2 regions of the Streptomyces sp. NPDC058697 genome follow, and region 2 is predicted to be linked to the other one. Evidence: predicted binding sites of a transcription regulator. Region 2 holds the regulator's gene; the other holds the start of a gene.
The links. The regulator HspR, encoded in region 2, represses chaperone genes until heat shock. The targets are predictions, from matches to a motif close to TTGAGNNNNNNNNNCTCAA.

Region 1: the regulator HspR is predicted to act here: its motif matches at 2,737-2,755, upstream of clpB (ATP-dependent chaperone ClpB).

What each region holds. Positions count from the first base shown of each region.
Region 1 is NZ_JBHXSU010000048.1:32,962-38,580, reverse strand. It holds gene ACFWXQ_RS46665 (helix-turn-helix transcriptional regulator) at 1-404, opposite strand, end outside; gene ACFWXQ_RS46660 (helix-turn-helix transcriptional regulator) at 405-1,415, opposite strand; gene ACFWXQ_RS46655 (hypothetical protein) at 1,759-2,094, shown strand; gene ACFWXQ_RS46650 (pyridoxamine 5'-phosphate oxidase family protein) at 2,285-2,698, opposite strand; gene clpB (ATP-dependent chaperone ClpB) at 2,812-5,418, shown strand.
Region 2 is NZ_JBHXSU010000014.1:29,836-35,454, reverse strand. It holds gene dnaK (molecular chaperone DnaK) at 1-1,034, shown strand, start outside; gene grpE (nucleotide exchange factor GrpE) at 1,031-1,699, shown strand; gene dnaJ (molecular chaperone DnaJ) at 1,787-2,983, shown strand; gene ACFWXQ_RS29040 (heat shock protein transcriptional repressor HspR) at 2,991-3,458, shown strand; gene ACFWXQ_RS29035 (hypothetical protein) at 3,668-3,919, shown strand; gene lxmK (class V lanthionine synthetase subunit LxmK) at 4,036-5,154, shown strand; gene ACFWXQ_RS29025 (T3SS effector HopA1 family protein) at 5,151-5,619, shown strand, end outside.

The DNA of each region.
Region 1 (5,619 bases), on a different contig from region 2:
GACGACTCGGCCACCGCCCGGTTGACGGCGGCGTTGATCCGAGGGAGTCCCTGAAGCGCGGTGACCAGGGCGGAGCCGGAGGAATGCGCGCCATGGGCGTTCAGGTTCAGAAGAGGCTCGAACGTCTCGGCCAGCCTCGCCGCCCGGCGGCGCTGCCGCACGACTTCCTCGTCAAAGGTGCGGAGCAGCCTCGGGAGGGCGACGGCGGGCGCGGTGGGTCTCAGCCATCGAACGTCCTCCGGGTCGGGCTGCAGGAGGCCGAAGTCGATCAGACAAGGTGACTTCAGGGCGTCCTGCTGCCGTACACGTCCCTCGCTCAGCGCGCGGCCGTACAGCAGCGACCCCGCCTCGCACAGCTCCTCGACCTGGTGCGTCCGATGCTCGGGAATCTCGTCGGTGGACATTCAGTGATCCTGCTCCAGGAGCCCTGACTGCGCTATGAGGAAACCGAGTTGGGCCCGGCTGCCGCTGCCGAGGGCGGAGGCCAGCTTCGCTATGTGGGCGCGGCAGGTGCGGACGTTCATACCCAGACGGCGTGCTATGGCCTCGTCGACGTACCCCTCGATGAGGAGTTTGGCGATGGAGCGCTGGACAGGGGTGATGCCATTGGGGTCGACGTCGTTCGGGACGTCCTCGGTCAGCGGGACCGCGCGCTGCCAGAGCTGTTCGAAGACCTTGCTGAGGTACATGACGAGTCCGGGGTGCCGGAGTTCGAGAGCGACCCGCCGGTCGTCGCTGGCGGGGATGAAGGCGACGGTCCGGTCGAAGATGATCAGGCGCTCTATGAGCTCTTCCAGCGTGCGGACCTGGATCCTGCCGCCGGATATTCGCTCCACGTAGGCGAGTGTTCCCTGGCTGTGCCTCGCCGTGTGCTGGTACAGCGTGCGGATACTGACCCCGCGGTCCGTGAGGGGCCGGTCCCGCTCCAGGGCCTGCATGAGAGCGTCCGCGGGGCGACCGCCGCCGGGCTGGATCGTCAGCATCTCCGTGTTGCACTCGGCGGTAGCCGAATTGAGTGCGGCGTTGATCCGGTCGAATCCCTCCAGGACGGTGATCGCGTGGATGCTCGTCTGCCCCTGCGTGCTGATCGCGATGAACGGATCGAAGGAATCGGTCAGCTCGATCGCCTGCCGCCGCCGCTCCTGGATCTCGCGTTCCAGGGGGTGAAGACGTTGTGCGAGCGCGACGGACGGGGGAACTGGGCGCAGCCACTTCTCGTCGTCCGGATCGGGGTGGAGCAGTGCGAACTCCAGGAGACAGGGAGCCGCCTCCACCTCGACCCGGGTGATGCGCCCGGAGTGCAATGCGCTGGCGTAAAGGCGCGCTCCTTCGTCACACAACGTCGTGACAGCATGGGGATGTGTCGGTTGTGAGTTATTTGTAGGCAAATCTCCACCCCCCAGGGTCCTGAACATGCAGGAACATGATGCATCGCTCCTGTGGCATTGACGTGCCTGAATGAGCCATCGTCTTGTGACGACGGGGGAGAAGATTCCATCAAGTGAGGACGAAGCCGACTATGCGAGCGAGATTGCTTGGTTCAGTGCTTGCCGCAGTCTTCTCTGTCGCTGTGGCCTTCGGCACGTCGGGGGGCTCGGGCCTCGACGTTGTGCACGCCGAGCAGTCGGTCCCACCGGACAGCGGTTGGACCGATGCTGAGGCGGCGCCGGCGGACAGTGGCTGGACCAAGGTACTGGCCGGGGCGGCGGAGGTTCCGCCGGACAGCGGTTGGACGAGCAGCCCCGCGGACGCAGAAGCATGACCACCCCTCCCGACGACCGTTCCTTCCGCCGAGAAATGGCCACCGCGTACCGCTCCGGCTGGCACTTCATCGATCTGGCCACCGCTGTCCCCCACAGCGGTGACTCATTGATGGTGACGGTGTTCGGGGAGCCGGTCGTGGTGACCCGGGACGAGGACGACGAAGTACGGGCGTACCGGTGTCTGCGACGGCCTCGGGGGGCGCCGCAGCCGGTACGGTGCGCCATTCGGTACGGAATGATCTTTGTGAACCTCGACCAGCGCGACCACCGGCTGGTCGAGCCGGAAGCCCCGGACGTACGAGCCATCTCAGCCACCCCCCGCAGTGCCTGACGCGATTCCCCCGTCGTTGTAAATCGCTCAGGCGCTTCCCCCCGCAGCGGCGTCACCGTGACCTGAACACGGTGACGCCGCTGCAGTTTCCAGGCATATTTCAGGTCATCGACCGGTTTCCACAAGGGCTGAAACCAGCCTGGTACGCGACTGGTGTCCCGCTGTGCGCGCACCTCGCACCGGTTTCCCGTCAGCCGTGCCCCAGCGCCGACGTCAGGGTGATCTCGACGACCGCCCTGGATGGGTTGGGGGACGGGGTCCGGCCGTAGCGCTCGGCGTACCGGCGTTCCGCCTCCGCGACCCGCTCGGGGTCCATGGAAACCGTCGCGCGCCCCTCCAGCGTCGCCCACCGCCGTCCGTCCACCTGGCAGACCGCGACGGGGATGCCGTCGGGCCCGCCGGCCTGCACGTTCCGCACCTTCGTGCTGGACTTGTTCGCGATCACCCGAGCGAGACCGGCCTCCGGATCGTATGTAACCCCGACGGGCACCACATGCGGCGTGCCGTCGGGACGGAGGGTGGTCAGGGTGCACAGGTGACGTTCCCGCCAGAAACCGAGGTACGAGTCGTCGGGATCGCGCGGGTTCACGGGGTACGAGGCCATGGACCGGAACTTAGCCGCTGCCCCTCGCCCGCATCTTCTTGAGTGGAATAGACTCAACTTTGTGTACGTTGGTTGGGTCAGCCAACCTGGAGCACGAGGAGGAGAACGGACACGTGGACGCCGAGCTGACCAACAGGAGCCGGGACGCGATCAACGCGGCCAGCAACCGGGCCGTGACCGGGGGTCACGCCGATCTCACCCCCGCACATCTGCTCCTCGCGCTCCTTGAGGGGCAGGAGAACGAGAACATCACCGACCTGCTGGCCGCCGTCGAGGCCGACCAGGCCGGCGTGCGCACCGGCGCGGAGCGCGTACTGAGCGCGTTGCCCAGCGTGACGGGCTCCACCGTCGCCCCGCCGCAGCCCAACCGCGAGCTGCTCGCCGTCATCGCCGACGCCGCCGAGCGCGCCAAGGAACTGGGCGACGAATACCTCTCCACCGAGCACCTGCTCATCGGGATCGCGGCGAAGGGCGGCCAGAGCGGGGACGTACTCTCCCAGCAGGGGGCCAGTGCGAAAAAGCTGCTTGAGGCCTTTCAGAAGAGCAGGGGAGGGCGCCGGGTGACCACCCCGGATCCCGAGGGCCAGTACAAGGCACTCGAAAAGTTCGGTACGGACTTCACCGCGGCCGCGCGTGAGGGCAAGCTCGACCCCGTCATCGGACGGGACCAGGAAATCCGCCGCGTCGTGCAGGTGCTCAGCCGCCGCACCAAGAACAACCCCGTCCTCATCGGCGAGCCCGGCGTCGGCAAGACCGCCGTCGTCGAGGGGCTCGCCCAGCGGATCGTGAAGGGTGACGTCCCGGAGTCGCTCAAGAACAAGCGGCTCGTCTCGCTCGACCTGGGCGCGATGGTGGCCGGCGCCAAGTACCGCGGTGAGTTCGAGGAGCGCCTGAAGACCGTCCTGGCCGAGATCAAGGACTCCGACGGCCAGATCATCACGTTCATCGACGAGCTGCACACCGTCGTGGGCGCGGGCGCCGGCGGCGACTCCTCCATGGACGCCGGCAACATGCTGAAGCCGATGCTGGCACGTGGCGAGCTGCGTATGGTCGGCGCGACCACCCTCGACGAGTATCGCGAGCGGATCGAGAAGGACCCCGCCCTGGAGCGCCGCTTCCAGCAGGTGCTGGTCGCCGAGCCGACCGTCGAGGACACCATCGCGATCCTGCGCGGACTCAAGGGACGGTACGAGGCACACCACAAGGTCGTGATCGCGGACAGCGCGCTCGTCGCCGCCGCCACGCTCTCCGACCGGTACATCACCTCCCGCTTCCTGCCCGACAAGGCCATCGACCTCGTCGACGAGTCCGCGTCCCGGCTGCGCATGGAGATCGACTCCTCCCCCGTCGAGATCGACGAACTCCAGCGCGCCGTCGACCGGTTGCGCATGGAGGAGCTCGCGCTCGACAAGGAGACCGACCCCGCCTCCAAGCAGCGCCTTGAGAAGCTGCGCCGCGACCTCGCCGACAAGGAGGAGGAGCTGCGCGGCCTCACCGCTCGCTGGGAGAAGGAGAAGCAGTCCCTCAACCGCGTCGGTGAGCTGAAGGAGAAGCTCGACGAACTGCGCGGCCAGGCCGAACGGGCCCAGCGCGACGGCGACTTCGACACCGCCTCCAAGCTGCTGTACGGCGAGATCCCCACCCTGGAAAGGGACTTGGAGGAAGCCTCGGAGGCCGAGGAGGAGGCCGCGAAGGGCACGATGGTCAAGGAGGAGGTCGGCCCGGACGACATCGCGGACGTGGTCGGCGCCTGGACCGGCATCCCCGCCGGACGCCTCCTGGAGGGCGAGACCCAGAAACTCCTGCGCATGGAGGAGGAGTTGGGCCGCAGGCTGATCGGTCAGACGGAGGCGGTCCAGGCCGTCTCGGACGCCGTACGCCGCACCCGCGCGGGCATCGCCGACCCGGACCGCCCGACCGGCTCGTTCCTCTTCCTCGGCCCCACCGGTGTCGGCAAGACCGAACTCGCCAAGGCCCTCGCGGACTTCCTCTTCGACGACGAGCGGGCCATGATCCGCATCGACATGTCGGAGTACGGCGAGAAGCACAGCGTGGCTCGGCTGGTCGGCGCGCCGCCCGGTTACATCGGCTACGAGGAGGGCGGCCAGCTGACCGAGGCGGTCCGCCGCCGCCCGTACAGCGTGGTGCTCCTCGACGAGGTGGAGAAGGCGCACCCGGAGGTCTTCGACATCCTGCTCCAGGTGCTGGACGACGGGCGCCTGACGGACGGCCAGGGGCGGACGGTCGACTTCCGCAACACCATCCTGGTCCTCACCTCGAACCTCGGCAGTCAGTACCTGGTCGAGCCGCTGACGTCCGAGGAGGAGAAGAAGCAGCAGGTTCTCGAAGTCGTACGGGCCTCCTTCAAGCCGGAGTTCCTGAACCGGCTCGACGATCTGGTGGTCTTCTCCGCGCTGAACAAGACGGAGCTTGAGCGGATCGCCAGGCTCCAGGTCGACCGGCTCGCGAAGCGGCTGGCCGAGCGGCGGCTGACCCTGGAGGTCACCGACGCGGCGCTGGCCTGGCTCGCCGACGAGGGCAACGACCCGGCGTACGGGGCGCGGCCGTTGCGGCGGCTCGTCCAGACCGCCATCGGTGACCGGCTCGCCAAGGAGATCCTCTCCGGCGAGGTCAACGACGGCGACACGGTTCGCGTCGACGCGTTCGGTGACGGCCTGATCGTCGGCCCGACGCCGGCTGCCTCCGGCAAGGAGCTGTAGGGGGGTTGCGGCCTGGTTTCGTCTGCGGCCCGGTGGGGGCTGATCGCGCAGTTCCCCGCGCCCCTTAACAGCAAGGGCTACCGCCCCCTGAAGACGAAAGCGCGGGGGCGCAGCCCCTGCCTTTCGTCTTCAGGGGCGCGGGGAACTGCGCGACAAGCCCCCACCGGGCCCGCACCCGCACAACCGAACCCCACCCACCCC
Region 2 (5,619 bases):
TGACGGCCGACCTCCTGGAGCGCTGCAAGACGCCGTTCCACAACGTCATCAAGGACGCGGGCATCCAGCTCAGCGAGATCGACCACGTCGTTCTCGTCGGCGGCTCCACCCGTATGCCCGCCGTCGCCGAGCTCGTCAAGGAGCTGACCGGCGGCCAGGACGCCAACAAGGGTGTGAACCCGGACGAGGTCGTCGCCATCGGCGCCGCCCTCCAGGCCGGTGTCCTCAAGGGCGAGGTCAAGGACGTCCTGCTCCTCGACGTGACCCCGCTGTCCCTCGGCATCGAGACCAAGGGAGGGATCATGACCAAGCTCATCGAGCGCAACACCACGATCCCGACCAAGCGGTCCGAGATCTTCACGACGGCCGAGGACAACCAGCCGTCCGTGCAGATCCAGGTCTACCAGGGCGAGCGCGAGATCGCGGCGTACAACAAGAAGCTCGGGATGTTCGAGCTGACCGGTCTGCCGCCGGCCCCGCGCGGGGTCCCGCAGATCGAGGTCGCCTTCGACATCGACGCCAACGGCATCATGCACGTGACCGCGAAGGACCTCGGCACGGGCAAGGAGCAGAAGATGACCGTCACCGGCGGCTCCTCGCTGCCGAAGGACGAGGTCGACCGGATGCGCCAGGAGGCCGAGCAGTACGCGGACGAGGACCACCGTCGCCGCGAGGCCGCCGAGTCCCGCAACCAGGGCGAGCAGCTCGTCTACCAGACGGAGAAGTTCCTCAAGGACAACGAGGACAAGGTCCCCGGTGACGTCAAGACCGAGGTCGAGTCGAGCATCGAGGAGCTGAAGACCGCTCTCAAGGGCGAGGACACCACCGAGATCCGTACGGCCACCGAGAAGGTCGCCGCCGTCTCCCAGAAGCTCGGCCAGGCGATGTACGCGGACGCGCAGGCGTCGCAGGGTGCCGCGGGCGCCGAGGCCCCGGGTGCCGACGCCGGCGCCGGTGCCAAGGCCGCCGACGACGACGTCGTGGACGCCGAGATCGTCGACGAGGACCGTGACCGCAAGGACGGTGCCGCGTGACAGAGGAGACCCCGGGCTTCGACGAGCAGCCCGACGTCCCCTCCGGCGCCACCCCTGAAGACGCCGAGCCGAAGCCGGCCCCCTCCGTGGAGGAGGGGGCGGCCCAGGCCGGGGACGCGGCAGCAGCAGCACAGATCGCGGGCCTCACCGCCCAGCTGGACCAGGTGCGTACGGCGCTCGGCGAGCGCACGGCGGACGTCCAGCGGCTCCAGGCCGAGTACCAGAACTACCGCCGCCGGGTCGAGCGCGACCGGATCGCGGTCAAGGAGATCGCCATCGCGAACCTCCTGACCGAGCTCCTGCCCGTGCTCGACGACATCGGCCGCGCGCGGGACCACAGCGAACTGGTCGGCGGCTTCAAGTCGGTGGCCGAGTCGCTGGAGACCGTCGCGGCGAAGATGGGTCTGCAGCAGTTCGGCAAGGAGGGCGAGCCCTTCGACCCGACGATCCACGAGGCCCTGATGCACAGTTACGCACCGGACGTCACCGAGACGACGTGCGTGGCGATTCTGCAGCCGGGGTATCGCTTCGGCGAGCGCACCATCCGCCCCGCGCGGGTGGCCGTCGCCGAGCCGCAGCCGGGCGCGCAGACGGTCAAGGGCGACGAGACGGACGCGACCCAGGCGGCCGACGACAAGGAGAGCGGTGGCCCGGACGAGGGCTGACGTGAAACAGGGCGTACGCGCGCCCGTATGCAGCACGAACACCAGGCGCGTACGTGACAGTGGCGTGCGGAAGGAGGGGCGTCGAGGATGAGCACCAAGGACTTCATCGAGAAGGACTACTACAAGGTCCTCGGCGTCCCCAAGGACGCCACCGAGGCCGAGATCAAGAAGGCGTACCGGAAACTCGCCCGCGAGTACCACCCGGACGCCAACAAGGGGAACGCGAAGGCCGAGGACCGCTTCAAGGAGATCTCCGAGGCGAACGACATCCTCGGGGACCCCAAGAAGCGCAAGGAGTACGACGAGGCCCGCGCCCTCTTCGGCAACGGCGGGTTCAGGCCGGGGCCCGGCGCCGGAGGCGGCAACTTCAACTTCGACCTGGGCGACCTCTTCGGAGGCGGCCCCGGTCAGGGCGGAGCGGGCGGCCAGGGCGGCGCCGGCGGCTTCGGCGGCGGTATCGGTGACGTGTTCGGCGGGCTGTTCAACCGCGGTGGCGCCACCACCGGCACGCGTACGCAGCCGCGGCGCGGCCAGGACATCGACACCGAGGTCACGCTCAGCTTCACCGAGGCCGTGGACGGGGCGACCGTTCCCCTCCGCATGACCTCGCAGTCCCCCTGCAAGGCCTGTTCGGGCACCGGCGACAAGAACGGCACACCGCGCGTGTGCCCGACCTGCGTCGGCACCGGCCAGGTCGCGCGGGGCTCGGGCGGCGGCTTCTCGCTGACCGACCCGTGCCCCGACTGCAAGGGCCGCGGCCTGATCGCGGAGCACGCGTGCCTGGTCTGCAACGGCTCGGGGCGCGCCAAGTCGTCCCGCACCATGCAGGTCCGTATCCCGGCCGGGGTGTCGGACAGCCAGCGCATCCGGCTCCGCGGCAAGGGCGCACCGGGCGAGCGGGGCGGGCCGGCGGGCGATCTGTACGTCACCGTGCATGTGGACGCCCATCCGGTCTTCGGCCGCAAGGGCGACAACCTCACCGTCACCGTCCCCGTCACCTTCACGGAGGCGGCGCTCGGCGGCGAGGTCCGCGTGCCCACGCTCGGGGGACCCCCGGTCACCCTGAAGCTGCCCCCGGGCACACCCAACGGCCGTACGATGCGCGCCCGTGGCAAGGGCGCGGTCCGCAAGGACGGCACCCGCGGGGACCTGTTGGTCACCGTCGAGGTGAGTGTCCCCACGGACGTGACGGGGAAGGCTCGTGACGCGCTTGAGGCGTATCGCGAGGCCACCGCGGACGAGGACCCGCGGGCGGAGCTGTTCCAGGCCGCGAAGGGAGCATGAGGACACCATGGACGCAACCGGACGCCGTCGACAGAGTTCTTATTCCGCATATGAGCTGACGGAAGAAACACCGGTGTACGTCATCTCGGTGGCCGCCCAGCTCTCCGGCCTGCACCCGCAGACCCTGCGCCAGTACGACCGCCTCGGCCTGGTCTCCCCCGACCGCACGGCCGGGCGCGGCCGCCGCTACTCGGCCCGTGACATCGAACTGCTGCGCACCGTCCAGCAGTTGTCGCAGGACGAGGGCATCAACCTCGCCGGCATCAAGCGCATCATCGAACTGGAGAACCAGGTCGCCGCGCTCCAGTCCCGCGTCGCGGAGATGGAAGCGGCCCTGGACGGCGCGGCGGCCGCGATGCAGCAGCGCGAGGCCGCCGTCCACGCCTCGTACCGCCGCGACCTGGTCCCGTACCAGGAGGTCCAGCAGACGAGCGCGCTGGTGGTGTGGCGCCCGAAGCGACAGCAGTCGGACTGACACCGCCCGACTGACGCCCGCACGCGCAGCCCGTAGAAGGGGCCCGGAGGTTCACCCGAACCTCCGGGCCCCTCCACGTTTTCCGGCTCCCACCGACCGGGCGGCTGCATCAAGCTGACCACCGCCTGCATGAAAATGACAGCGTTTTCTGTGGAGTGCGTGCCTGGACGCTGACAAAGTCTTGGGCAGAGGGAATTTTAGGGGGAGCAGTGAACAGGAATTTCCATTCAGTCGTTTCCAAGACCGGTGTCCGCGTTGTATTCGCAGCCGGAGCAGCGCTGTTGATCGCCGGTTCGCCGATGATGTCCGGAAGTGCCTTTGCGGAAGAGCGGAACACGCCTGGCGTCCATTCCGCCGCAGCTGTTGGTGAGCGTCCTTCCGACGCAGTCGCACATCTGCTCTCCGCGATCCAGGAGAACGTTCTTCCGCTGCTCCCCGTGCAGGTCAATGGCTGGCAGTAGAAATCCATTCATCGGCAGCGGGATGCCATTTGCCGGCAGCGACTCGCTATTTGATGCCAGTAGCTCTTTCGAGCCAGTGGTCTGTCGAGTCAACTCTCCGAATTCTGTGAGGGCTTGTGGGGAAGAGCAGTGCGGCGACGTTCAAGCCGCGAGATCTGGACGAGGTCCCGTCGGTGGACGCGCTCCTCGTCGAGCTGGGGACCGGGGCCTTCGTCAGGGACTCCCTGACGGCGCCGGTCGGCCGTAACGACTCCTGGGCCGGCGCCACCACCGGTGGGCGGAAGGTCTTCGTCAAGCACCTGATCGGGCCCGAAGCGGACGTCAGGGCCCGGATGCGCCGGTTGCTCTCCTTCGAACGCTTCGCCGAAGGGCTGCCGACGGCCGCGCTGCGCGGTCCGGCGTTCCTCGGCGGTGACGAGTCGGCGGGGCTGGTGGCGTACGACTATGTCGAAGGCGCGCGCAGCGGCGCGGAGTTGATGATCGACGAGAGCTTCGGCCCGGAACTCGCCGAGAACGTCGGCAGGGCGATCGGGCTGCTGCACGAGGCGCCGGTCCCCGACTTCGAGGAACTCGACCAGTCCCCGCCGCCGCATCCTCCGCTGAGCTTTCTGCAGGGGCTTCCGCTACCGGTGTTCGAGTCCCTGAGCTTCGCGGAACTGCAGGGGTGGCGGCTGATGCAGACCGACGAGGTGCTGGTCAAGGCCATCGGGGAGCTGCGGGCCCGGGAGCGGGAAGCACCCCGGGTGCCGTCCCACTGCGATGTGCGCGTCGACCAGTTCCTGGTCACGGGCGACGACTTCCTGGTGACGGACTGGGAGGAGTTCCGACTGGCGGACCCAGCCCGTGACGTCGGCGCGTTCGCCGGGGAGTGGTTGCACCGTTCGGTTCTCGACATCGTCACCACGCGGGGCGACTCGGTGTTCCTGGACGTTGAGTTGACACACGAGGCGGTGCTCAGCCGCGGCGTGCAGAAGATGCAGCGCCTGCTGCCGCTCGTGCGCGGCTTCTGGCACGGCTACCGGCAGGTGCGGCCGGGGATGGACGCCGCGCTTGCCACCCGGGCCACCGCCTACGCCGGCTGGCATCTGCTGGACCGTTTGATGGCCGGCGCGTCGAGGACGTCCAGGCTCTCCGGCATCGAGCGGGCAGCCGCCGGCATCGGCAGGGCGGCACTGGTCAGCCCAGAGAGGTTCGTGACCACGCTCGGATTCGAGGAACGTGAGGAAGCCGCATGAGTGAGGGTCTCGTCGAAGCCGCGCCCGGCCCACTGCCGCCAAGGCTGCGGGACGCCCTCGGCCGGGTGAGTGTCGCCCCCGACCGCTCCCGCGCGTGGGTCGACGACCGGGAGATCGAGGCGGACAGCCCACGGGAGATGCGCCGGCTGCTGGCCGAGGCGTTGTACGACATCCTGCACGCGGGCCAGTTCGTGGCGAAGGGGGCGCTGTCCTTCCGCCTGCGCGACGAGGCGTTCGAACGTGTCCTCGGCGCGGCGGTGCCGCACGAGCGGAGCACCGCCCGTGCGCGGGTGCATGTTCCTCCGGCCGAGAGCGGGGGCACGGCGGCGCGCGCCCTGGTCGAGTGGGACGGGGTGCGGGTGTGGGTGCCGGCAGAGAGCATCGGGGAAGACGGCCCGCTCACCGCGGGCCAGGTGGTGACACTCGACGTGCCCGCGCGTCGGCCCGCTCTGTCACCCGGGTTCT